Regions from separate parts of the Undibacterium sp. GrIS 1.2 genome, predicted to be linked through region 1. Evidence: predicted binding sites of a transcription regulator. Region 1 holds the regulator's gene; the other holds the start of a gene.
What was found. Region 1 encodes sigma-54, which starts transcription at its own class of promoters, with help from an activator protein. Its sites were predicted from a motif close to TGGCANGNAANCTGCTTT; they were not measured.
Positions count from the first base shown of each region.

Region 2: urtA (urea ABC transporter substrate-binding protein) is a predicted target of sigma-54. The motif match lies at 3,429-3,446, and genes of this name have one in related genera.

Region 1 covers NZ_JBEONP010000005.1:62,105-67,803, forward strand. The annotation lists gene ggt (gamma-glutamyltransferase) at 1-667, shown strand, start outside; gene hpf (ribosome hibernation-promoting factor, HPF/YfiA family) at 955-1,299, opposite strand; gene AAKU61_RS03390 (RNA polymerase factor sigma-54) at 1,453-2,949, opposite strand; gene lptB (LPS export ABC transporter ATP-binding protein) at 2,967-3,707, opposite strand; gene lptA (lipopolysaccharide transport periplasmic protein LptA) at 3,709-4,287, opposite strand; gene lptC (LPS export ABC transporter periplasmic protein LptC) at 4,307-4,984, opposite strand; gene AAKU61_RS03410 (KdsC family phosphatase) at 4,981-5,526, opposite strand; gene AAKU61_RS03415 (KpsF/GutQ family sugar-phosphate isomerase) at 5,526-5,699, opposite strand, start outside.
Region 2 covers NZ_JBEONP010000014.1:61,249-66,947, forward strand. The annotation lists gene urtB (urea ABC transporter permease subunit UrtB) at 1-1,561, opposite strand, end outside; gene urtA (urea ABC transporter substrate-binding protein) at 1,920-3,173, opposite strand; gene AAKU61_RS08250 (DUF349 domain-containing protein) at 3,736-5,699, shown strand, end outside.

The DNA of each region.
Region 1 (5,699 bases):
CTATGCTGATGAGTTATCAAAGAAAATTAATCCAGAACATGCAACGCCGTCCGATCAAATCAAGCCCGGTAAACTAGCGCCTTACGAAAGTGATCAAACTACCCATTTTGCTACAGCAGATCAGTATGGTAACGTCGTCGCAACTACCTACACGCTGAATCTGAATTTTGGTAGCGGCATCGTTGCTAGCGGCACCGGCATTACCTTAAATAATGAAATGGATGATTTCTCCGTAAAAGCGGGTGCTCCCAACGCGTTTGGATTACTTGGTGGCGATGCCAATGCGATTGCGGCATACAAGCGCCCGCTCAGCTCAATGTCACCGACAATTATTTTAAAAGACGGACGACCATTTCTGACCACAGGCAGCCCGGGGGGTAGCCGGATTATCACCACCAGTTTGCAAATTATTATGAATGTGATTGACCATGATATGAATATTGCCGAAGCCAGCATTGCGCCTCGCATTCATCATCAATGGATGCCAGATCAATTGCGCGTAGAAAAAGGGATCACTATCGATACCTTAAACATACTGGAGCAAAAAGGTCAGCATCTGAGATTGTCACCGACTATGGGGCGCACACAAACGATACAAATGAGCAATCAGGGATTTGATGGTTATTCAGATCCGCGCAATCCCGACGGAAAAACTTTAGGGTATTGAGGTTAAATTTAAATGCGTACAAGCTAATCTGTGCGGCTTAAAGAAATGAATAGCTACGAGTGTCGCTTATTTCTCCAGTACCCAATATAAATACTCTCCCCAGGTATATTTTAGTTGTCCATGTAATTACTGGACAATAAGCCATATTTATAAAAATAATATGGGAGTATATTTATATCAGCGCATAATCTTCGCAAAAAAATCAAGTGTTACGTAAACAAAAAAAGGACGCCGGATTGCGTCCTTTTTTGCTATTTTCTAATCGAAAAAGCGACTAAGTCATCTGCTTACACTGGCGTCGGATCGGGTATGTGTTTGATCGCGTCATGTTGATGATTTTGGATTTTGTCTTTATGTTTAATGACTTGTCGGTCCAGTTTGTCGATGAGAGTGTCGATGGCGGCGTAGAGATCTTGTGCCAGGCTTTCAACATGAATATCTTTGCCACTGATGTGCAGATTAATGTCTGCTTTATGGCGTTTTTCCTTTTCTTTGAGCTTGTCCACGGTCAGGATGACGGCGATATCAATTACTTGATCGAAATGCCGCCTGATACGTTCAAGCTTATTTTGCACATGTTCACGAATTGCAGGAGTTACTTCGAGGTGATGTCCACTGATGGTGAGATTCATACTACGCTCCTTGGTAATCTTACTTGTTACAAACATTTTGTCTTAACTCAATTAATGTAAATTTAATCAGACGATGAATTGGCAGACTAATACTTAAATTATTTATTGAGCTAAATTATATATAGCAACACACGAGGATATTTCAAGAACAAGTTACAAAGATTTGCGCAGGCTTACTGGCGGGATTTTCAAGGCCTCGCGATATTTGGCGACTGTGCGTCGCGCAATTACCATGCCTTGTTCTCCCAGCATGTCTGCAATCTTGCTGTCAGAGAGTGGGATTTTCTGGTCTTCTGCTCCTATCAACTGCTTGATGAGTGCACGTATCGCGGTGGATGATGCTTCCCCCCCTGCTTCCGTCGCGACATGGCTACCGAAGAAATATTTCAACTCAAACATACCATGCGGGGTCAGCATGTATTTTTGCGTCGTTACACGAGAAATAGTGCTCTCGTGTAAACCCAGTGTATCAGCAATTTCGCGCAACACAAGTGGTCGCATTGCAACGGCACCGTGCGTGAAAAAATTACGTTGTCTTTCAACTATCGCTTGTGAAACCCGCAAAATCGTATCAAAGCGTTGCCGCATATTTTTGATTAGCCAGCGCGCCTCTTGCAATTGGGAACCTAGCGTACCGTCACCCCGATTTTGCTTCATGATGCTGGCGTACATACTATTAACACGTAGCTTTGGCATCACATCTTGATTGAGTAATACTTGCCAGCCGTTCACTGTCTTTCTGACTATCACATCCGGCACGACATAATCTGAAGCCGCCACGGCAAATTCAGCACCCGGTTTGGGGTTACATTGACGAATAACCACTTGCGCTTCGCGTAAATCCTCGTCATCACAATTAAGGATTTTCTTCAACTTATTAAAATCTCTTTGAGCGAATAAAGTGATGTGGCTCTCAACAATTTTTTGCGCCAGCCGACGCGTCACAAAAGGAATTTTAGGAAAACGTTTAATCTGCAAGGCCAGACATTCGGATACATTTCTGGCACCGACACCGCTAGGGTCAAAGTTCTGCAACATGTTCAGCGCAAAGGATAATTCTTCCGGCTCAACACATAATTCCAATGGCAAGCTGGCATGAATTTCTTCAAGCGTTTCCATCAAATAGCCATTGGTATCCAAGGCATCAATCATCAGCTCAATCAGAGCACGATCACGGGGCTCGCGAATGTTCAATCGCATCTGCTCCAACAAGTGATCTCTGAGGCTAGTTTGTGCTGCTTCTAACTGCGGACGTCCGTCATCTTCTTCTGACGATTTGCTGCCTTGAGGAACATCATCAAAGCTCCACTCTTCTTCATTCGCGCTGGTGCTATCGGCAGAGGCAGCGACTTCGCTAAGCTCGGCATTTTCAGTACTGGCACTTGCAGTAGCTGCATCGCCATTCATTTCTGGCGCGGCGAATTCAGTTTCAGAATTATTCGTAGTCGCACTGATGGCGCCGTCGGCCAGCAAGCGCACTGCATTATCCATAGGATCATCTACCCGCTCCAACATGGGATTGTCGGAAAGTAGATTTTCTAACTCTTGATGTAGCTCCAGCGTGGACAATTGCAGCAAACGTATCGATTGCTGCAATTGGGGCGTTAAGGCCAAATGCTGGGACGTGCGGAGTTGCAGGCTTTGCTTCATCATCGTATGGCTTCCCGCTACATGCGGAAATGCTCTCCCAGATAAACTCGGCGAACCGATTCGTCTTTAATGATATCGTCTGGCTTACCAGTCGCCAACACAGCGCCCTGATTAATGATGTAGGCATGGTCACAAATGCCAAGAGTTTCGCGTACATTGTGATCTGTGATCAGAACGCCGATACCCCGGTTTTTAAGGAAGCGCACAATCCGTTGGATCTCAATGACGGCAATCGGATCGACGCCTGCAAAAGGCTCATCCAACAACACGAAACGAGGATTGGTTGCCAATGCTCTGGCGATCTCTACCCTGCGACGTTCACCACCCGACAAGGATAAAGCCTGATTTTCACGAATGCCGTCAATCTGCAATTCGGCCAGCAAGGTGTCTAAACGTTTTTCAATTTTCTTTTTACTCAGAAATTGATCGTTTTCATCTTTTTGTAATTCAAGAACTGCACGGATATTGTCTTCTACAGACAGCTTACGAAATACCGAGGCCTCTTGCGGCAAATAAGATAAGCCCAAGGTTGCACGTTTGTGTATGGGTAAGCGCGAGATATCAACACCATCAATATTGATCTCACCGGCATCAGAGGGTACCAGTCCAACAATCATATAAAACGATGTAGTCTTGCCAGCGCCGTTCGGACCTAGCAAACCGACCACTTCACCGCTCTTTACTTCCAACGACACGTCACGGACGACTTGCCGCGCGCCATAGCGCTTTTGCAAACCCTTAACTAATAATGTACTCATCTTATTCTTTGACTTTTTTGTCGGATTTTGGAGCCAAAATTAACGTCACACGTCCGCCACCGTCAACAGATTTTCCAGACGTATTATTAGTCGCCACGAATACATCGCTAAGACTGTCGTAGGATAAAAAGTCGCCCTGCTGTTCCTGTGTGACGGTTTTACCTTCAAGATATTTCACGTCAGCCTTAGAAATAAATTTTACTAATTCTGTCCTGGTGTCATATTCGACCCGGTCTGCTACACCTTCTACCCATAAGTCTGGACCGCCGTCACGCTTTTGACGGAAAAATACTTTGCCGCCCGCAACAGCATAGAGAACAGCACTCTGCGTTCCATCTTGTGCGGTTGTCACGACAGCGCGCTCGGCTTTGACTAACAAGGTACCTCGGGTCAAAACGACATTCCCCGTGATGGTAGATACGTTTTTCTTCCCTTCGGAAATAGAATGATCTGCGGTAATTTCTGTCGGCTTATCGGCATCCGCTTTTTCAGCAAATGCCGCCGAATGTAAAACTACTGCACTGACAGCACATAAAAAGCCGCCGATCAGATGCTTGGATTGTTTATTGTGGAAGCTCATTACTTGCTCTCCATTTTGATTAATTAGATGTTTTTTGCTTCGTGCCTGACTTCGCACCTGGCTTAGTAAAATGCATGTGAACCTGACTTAGTAACTGAGTCTCTTGTGTCTCATTATTCGCCGTCATTCCAACTGCATGTGTTTCTGAATTTTGTGAATACAAGGTCACGGGATGATCTGTTTTCATCGTATTCAGATCGGGTAACAACAATAGATAATCGGTATTTAACTGCATGTATTTTGTAGTATCACTCTCAGGCCTTACTACCTGAACATTGTCATACAGATGAATCTCGTCACTTTGGGTATTAATCTCAACTTGTGCTTTAGCTTGCTCGCTAAGTTGTGCAGTTTTTTGCTCTACCAGTCCGCGATCAGCACGTACTGTTACAGGAGTTTTATCTTTATCAAAACTATTAATACGGGGTTGTGTAATTTCAAAATTATCATATTGCGGGTTATGAGTGAGCCGGCTACCGGTGACATGAAAATTCGCCTGTCCTTTGTTCGACAAACGGATGAAATTAAAATTTTCCACATAGTAATCAGGATCGGTACGAGCAGCACTGCGCATATTTCCTTCTTCATCACTTTTGCGTAAAACTTGCAGCACCCAAAAGCTACCCATCGCAATTACGCCGAGCATAATAATGCCTACCCAGACGCGGAAACGATCTGCAGAAAAAATATACTTCATAGTAGAAAAGGCGCTAAGGCCTGGTCGTATTTACCTTGCGCCCGCAAAATAAAATCACAAACTTCGCGTACCGCACCATTGCCACCACTCACCTGCGTGATGTAATCAACACGGCAACGTACCTCGGCATGTCCATTCGGTACGCTGGCGGCAAAACCAACCCGCGATAATACCGGCAAGTCAATTACATCATCACCGATAAAGCCGCAATGCTCTGCTTCGACCTTCAACTCAGCGCATAATTCTTGAAAAGCAGACCGTTTGTCATGAATACCCTGGCGCAAATGAACAATCCCCAAATCTGCTGCACGACGCGCCACAATAGGCGACTGACGCGCACTGATGATGGCAGTCTGAATACCGGCTTGTTGCAGCAAACGAATTCCCTGACCATCCAGCACATTAAAGCTTTTCATCATTTCGCCATCAGGGCCAAAATGCAGGCTACCACTGGTCAAAATACCGTCTACATCAAAAATCATTAATTGGACTTGAGCTGCCTTGGCAACTGCATTTGAATTCAACATTGTCGTTGCAGTCATCAAATCACCTTAGCGCGGGTCAGGTCATGAATATGCAGAGCGCCGACTAATTTGCCATGTTCATCCGCTACCAACAATTGATTAATTCTATGGGTTTCCATTACCTCAACCGCTTCAACTGCCAACTGCTCCGCACGAATGCTGCGTGGATTTTTATGCATCACATCCGCGAT
Region 2 (5,699 bases), on a different contig from region 1:
GTCTACGTTGGATGAAGACAATGATGAATACCAGGATGACGATTTTTGCCATCACCGCACCGGCAACGGGTTCTAAAAATTTATTCACTTCGCCCAAGCCGATGGCGGCAATGACGGTGCCCGCCAATTGACCGACGCCGCCCAGTACGACCACCATAAACGAATCAACGATATAGCTTTGACCCAGATCAGGGCCGACATTGCCTAACTGCGACAAGGCGACACCACCCAAGCCGGCAATACCCGAGCCCAAGCCAAAAGTCAGCATATCAATTTTGCCGGTAGCGACGCCAACGCAATCCGCCATACGACGATTTTGTGTCACGGCCCGAACGAACAAACCCATTCTGGTTTTGTTCAAAATTAGCCAGACGACAAACACGACGATGAAGGCGAAAAAAATGATGAAGATGCGGTTGTACGACAATACCAGCGATCCCAACACCGTAATGCCACCAGACATCCAGGATGGATTAGAAACCTCCACATTTTGCGCGCCGAAAATAGTGCGTACCGTTTGCATCAGCATCAGGCTAATACCCCAGGTACAGAGTAAGGTTTCTAGCGGTCGGCCGTATAGCCAACGAATGACAGTACGTTCTAAAAAAATCCCCACCGCACCAGCAACAATAAAAGCGGCAGGTAGCGCGACGATCAAATAGGCGTCCAGCGCACCAGGGATGAATTTGCGGAATAGCATTTGCACGACATAGGTAGTGTAAGCACCGATCATCAATAACTCGCCATGCGCCATATTGATGATGCCCATCAAACCAAAGGTAATCGCAAGGCCCAGCGCGGTGAGTAGTAAGACGCTACCTAGGGACACACCATAGAATAAATTACCAATGAACTCGGTACGTGCCAGCCGGGAATCAATGGCTTTTAAGGTCGCGCTGACCTCTGTCCGGATGCTGGCATCTGCTTCAATAAAACTACCGTTGGGATTTTTATCCAGCATTTTTTGCAGCAAAGGTTTGAGCTTGGCATTACTGCTGCCGACTAAGGAAGTGACAGCGGCTTTACGTTGCGCTGCACCGGGTGATTGCAGGTTAGCGGTGGCAATCACCAGTTGTAAAAGCGATTTCACCTCGGGATCGGATTCTTTTGCATAGGCTTTGCTGATGAGCGGTAGCTGTTCCAAGCTGGCATCGGTTTGCAAGCTAGTGGCTGCTGCCAGGCGTACAGATTTGTCTGCAGAAAATAACTTCAGGCCGGAGAGGGCATTGTCGATAGCACCACGCAGACGATTATTGATACTGATCGCATCGCTACCGTCGGGTAATTTACTGGATTTTCCGGTGGCGGGATTGTAGGCATTGTCGCCATCGACGATCAAAACTGCGCCGTCTGTTGTGGTGTATAGCGATTCGCTTTTGAGTGCATTTAAAACTTTGCTGCTATCGTCATTTGCCAGTGCTGCTATCTCGGTGACTGCGGCGATACGGGTATCGGGATCATCGCTGTTTAAGCCTTGTAAAAGTTTGGCATCAATCGCAGCTTGCGCGGCGCAACTCATGCAAAACAGGACAGTCAAAATACTGAATTGGAATATTTTCATAGGATATTTTGAGGTCGATTTTGAGTACTGCCAGACTTACCTTACAGAGATGAAGGTACAAAAGTACAAAAAGGATGTCCATTATTTCTGCGGCTTCCAGGCCAATTATGGTCTGGAGACCGCCAAATCATTGGACGTTGAAAATTAGAAATTTCTAAAAACCAGTTAATTAAGAGCCCACAAAATAATTAAATACGACTTAATACGACCTAATACGATGCGCGTCATTCCTGCGTGCTTTTAGTAGGAATCCAGAGACGTATGTGGATGACAACACGTCTCTGGACTTCTGCCTAGCTAGCAGGAGCGACGGACAAGCAGATAGTTTTTTTGAAGCCCCGCTATCACTATCGCGCTATTACATTTTTTGCTTTGCCTCATTACCAGGGATGTACGGACTCCAAGGTTGTGCGCGAATAGTTTCTTTCGTTTTATAAACGACATTGAACTGGCCATCCGCTTTGATCTCACCGATCATTACTGGCTTATGTAAATGATGATTGGTTGCATCCATGCTTAAGACAAAGCCAGACGGTGCTTTAAAGGTTTGTCCGCCCATTGCTGCAATTACTTTGTCGGTATCAGTAGATTTGGCTTTTTCTACTGCTTGCTTCCACATATAGATACCGACATACGTCGCTTCCATCGGATCGTTAGTCACAGCGGTAGCTGCATTCGGTAATTTTTTGGCGACCGCGTAGTCTTTCCATTTTTTAATGAACTCGGTGTTGACCGGATTTTTTACCGACTCAAAATAATTCCAAGCTGCCAGATGGCCGACTAAGGGCTTGGTATCAACACCGCGTAGTTCTTCCTCGCCGACTGAGAAGGCGACGACAGGGACGTCGGTCGCTTTCAGACCTGCATTACCCAATTCTTTATAAAACGGTACGTTGGAGTCGCCATTGATCGTGGAGATGACGGCAGTTTTGCCACCAGCGGAGAATTTCTTGATATTGGCAACAATCGTCTGATAATCAGAATGACCAAACGGGGTGTAGGCCTCGTCAATATCAGTATCCTTCACGCCCTTGCTGTGCAAAAAGGACCGTAAGATTTTGTTGGTAGTGCGTGGATAAACATAGTCAGTGCCGAGCAGAACAAAGCGCTTGGCTCCGCCGCCTTCTTTTGACATCAGATATTCCACCGCTGGTATCGCTTGTTGATTTGGGGCGGCACCAGTGTAAAACACGTTTTTCTCTAGCTCTTCACCCTCGTACTGCACAGGGTAGAACAGCAGGCTATTAAGTTCTTTAAATACCGGCAAGACAGATTTACGGGATACCGATGTCCAGCAACCAAACACGACCGACACCTTATCTTGTGAAATCAGTTGCCGCGCTTTCTCTGCAAACAAGGGCCAATTGGAGGCGGGATCGACGATCACCGGCTCCAGCTTTTTACCCATTACGCCACCTTTGGCATTGATCTCATCAATCGTCATTAATGCCACGTCTTTGAGGGAAGTCTCGGAAATTGCCATCGTGCCCGACAGCGAATGTAAAATTCCGACTTTAATCGTATCTGCTGCCAATGCCTGTGCCATCCAGGTTGATGCAGTCAAAGCCATAGCGCCGAGTGCGGTCGCTTTTAGTACGGTACGACGTGACATAATTTCTCCTTGGTGTTGAAGTAATAGACGTGTAGTAATGAGCGTAGTTGAGAGCCTGATGACTAATTTATTTGGGTATGTATAAGTGTGTGAGTAATTCCTATTTGGTTGAGAGACAATCGCAGCAAACCATCATCGTACTGAGCCACGACATTGCAAATACTTGCTGCGATAATTACTTTGCCATTTTCACGTAGCAATATCACTGTGACGGACTTCCTAAAAGTAGGAATTATTTGTACGCAATAAAAATAAATAGCAGTTTATGTGCCAGCTTGTGCGCTACGTTCACTACTAGCTACTCAACCCCATATAGACCAAAAGCCTAGATTTGTTTGCTACAAATATGTGCAGAGAAATGGTTTAAATCCCTTCTTTCGTGCGTAGTGAGAATATCTACAACAACTGACAGATGTTGGTGCAAGCTTAATTGCTGAAAATACTGAATTGACAGGGTGAGTGCTTCATCTAGCCGAACCCCATGCCCCCAAGTCGAATCCAGCCGAATTCGGCCGAATCTTGCTATCATGCAGTTTTTGCCCACCTACCAATCCAAACACTCATGTTCGATTTCCTTTTTAAGCGCAAACCTAAAGCAACATCTTCCTCTGCCAATAGCAATTTAGCCGCCGCTAACGCTGCCAGCCTGGCGAGCGTTGCCAAAGCAGATCAACAGCAACAAATTGCCCAGGCGCGTGCCGCTGCCTTGGCTAAGTTAGAGAGTCTGGCAAGCAATCCCGGTGCAGAAGACGCAATCGTTAGCTTGTTATTATCTTGTGATTTTGCTGACGGTCGTTTTAAAGCGGCTAATCATGTACACAGCGCAGCCGCGCTGCAAAAAGTACTGAGCGCAATGCGCAACACAGATAAGCGTGTTGCCAAACTGATGCAGGCACGTTTGGATGTGCTGGCGCAAGCAGATCAACAGCAACAACTGGCTTTGCGCTGTATCAATCAAGCGCAGCAGTTGGGTTTACAAGCTAGCTTAAATCCGCAGCAAATTGCTGATCTGGATAAGTTGGTGGCAGGCCTCAAACATTTTCCCGATGCTTTAAAAGCAGAATTTGATGCCCACTACACGATATTGCAAACACGCTTGCAGGCACAGACGGCGCTGCAAAGACAGGTGCTGGATCTGGTACAGCATTTGACCATATCCCAAGGGATTGCTGACGACGCCCATGGCGCTCAGTTGGATATATGGCAGCAAGCCTTTGATTTATGCTTGCAACAGGCAGAAGCTGTGGCTTTACCTAAAAATTTGCTGGCAGATTTCACGCATAAAATGCAGGCCGCACGTGAACAATGGGCGCAACTACAAAAGCAAAAAATAGCCGATGCTAAAACCTACATATCAGCACCAGTGTCAGCACCTGTAGCTACGACGATTGAATCAAGCACAGAATTTGTCGCTGCTGAAACTTCAGACAGCGTAGATGTAGCGCCTGCTAATGCAATGCATACTGATCCAACATCGACGGAAAAGCCTGCGCAAATTACGACGCCTTCATCAAAGGCTAAACCAGTCAAGCTGGTACAGGTCAGCACAGAGCAAATTTTGGCGGCGATCCAAGATATGGAGGCAGCCTTGGAGCAGGGTAGTGCGTTGCTGGCGCAAAAACTGGAGCGTGAGGTATTGCGTGGTGTTGATCTCAAACACACTGGCTTAAATGCAGAGCAAAAAGAACGTTTATTCAAAGTCCAGAGCGAGCTTGGGCGATTACTGTCATGGGCCAAATGGGGTGGCAGTATCTCCCGCGATGAACTGATCAAAGCGGCAGAAGAATTGCCATCAAAAGAATTGGAACCTGATAATCTGGCAAAAAAAGTAAGCGGCTTGCGTGAGCGCTGGAAGTCTTTAGAAGCTAGCACTGGCGGTGCGGCTAGAGAAATCTGGGATCGCTTTGATACCGCCTGCAATCTGGCCTATGCACCGGCTGCTGCTTATTTTCAGCAATTAGCAGAAGAGCGCAAAGTTAATTTGGAAAAGGCTGAACTACAACTAAGCGAGTGGCGCATTACTGCTGATGCCTTATTGCAGACAATACAGACAGCACCAGATTGGAAAGTCATCTCACAAACTGCGATGCAGATGAAGCAAACCTGGCAAACATTATCTGCGGTTGATCGTAAAAATAAAGCCCGGGTTGATGGACAATTTTATGCAATTTATCAGTCCTTATCACAGCCCTTAGAGCAGCAAAGAAAAGCAGAGGTCGCGTCGCGTGAGCAATTAATTGCGCAAGTCGCCGCCCTCGATCCGCAGCAGCGTGACTCGGTTGATCAGTTGCGTGCCTTACAAGCGCGCTGGCAAGAGCAGGCGCAAGCTCTGCCTTTGCGTCGTAAAGATGAGCAAGCATTGTGGGAGAAATTCCGCGCAGCCTGCGACGGCTTGTTTGCGCAACGCAAAGCGGTGTCTGATAGCGCAGATGCGGAACGCAAGGCTAACCTGCAAGCCAAACAAACTTTGTGTACGAGCTTAGAGCGAGCGCCGTCGGCAGACGCTTTGTCCGAATCAGCAATCAA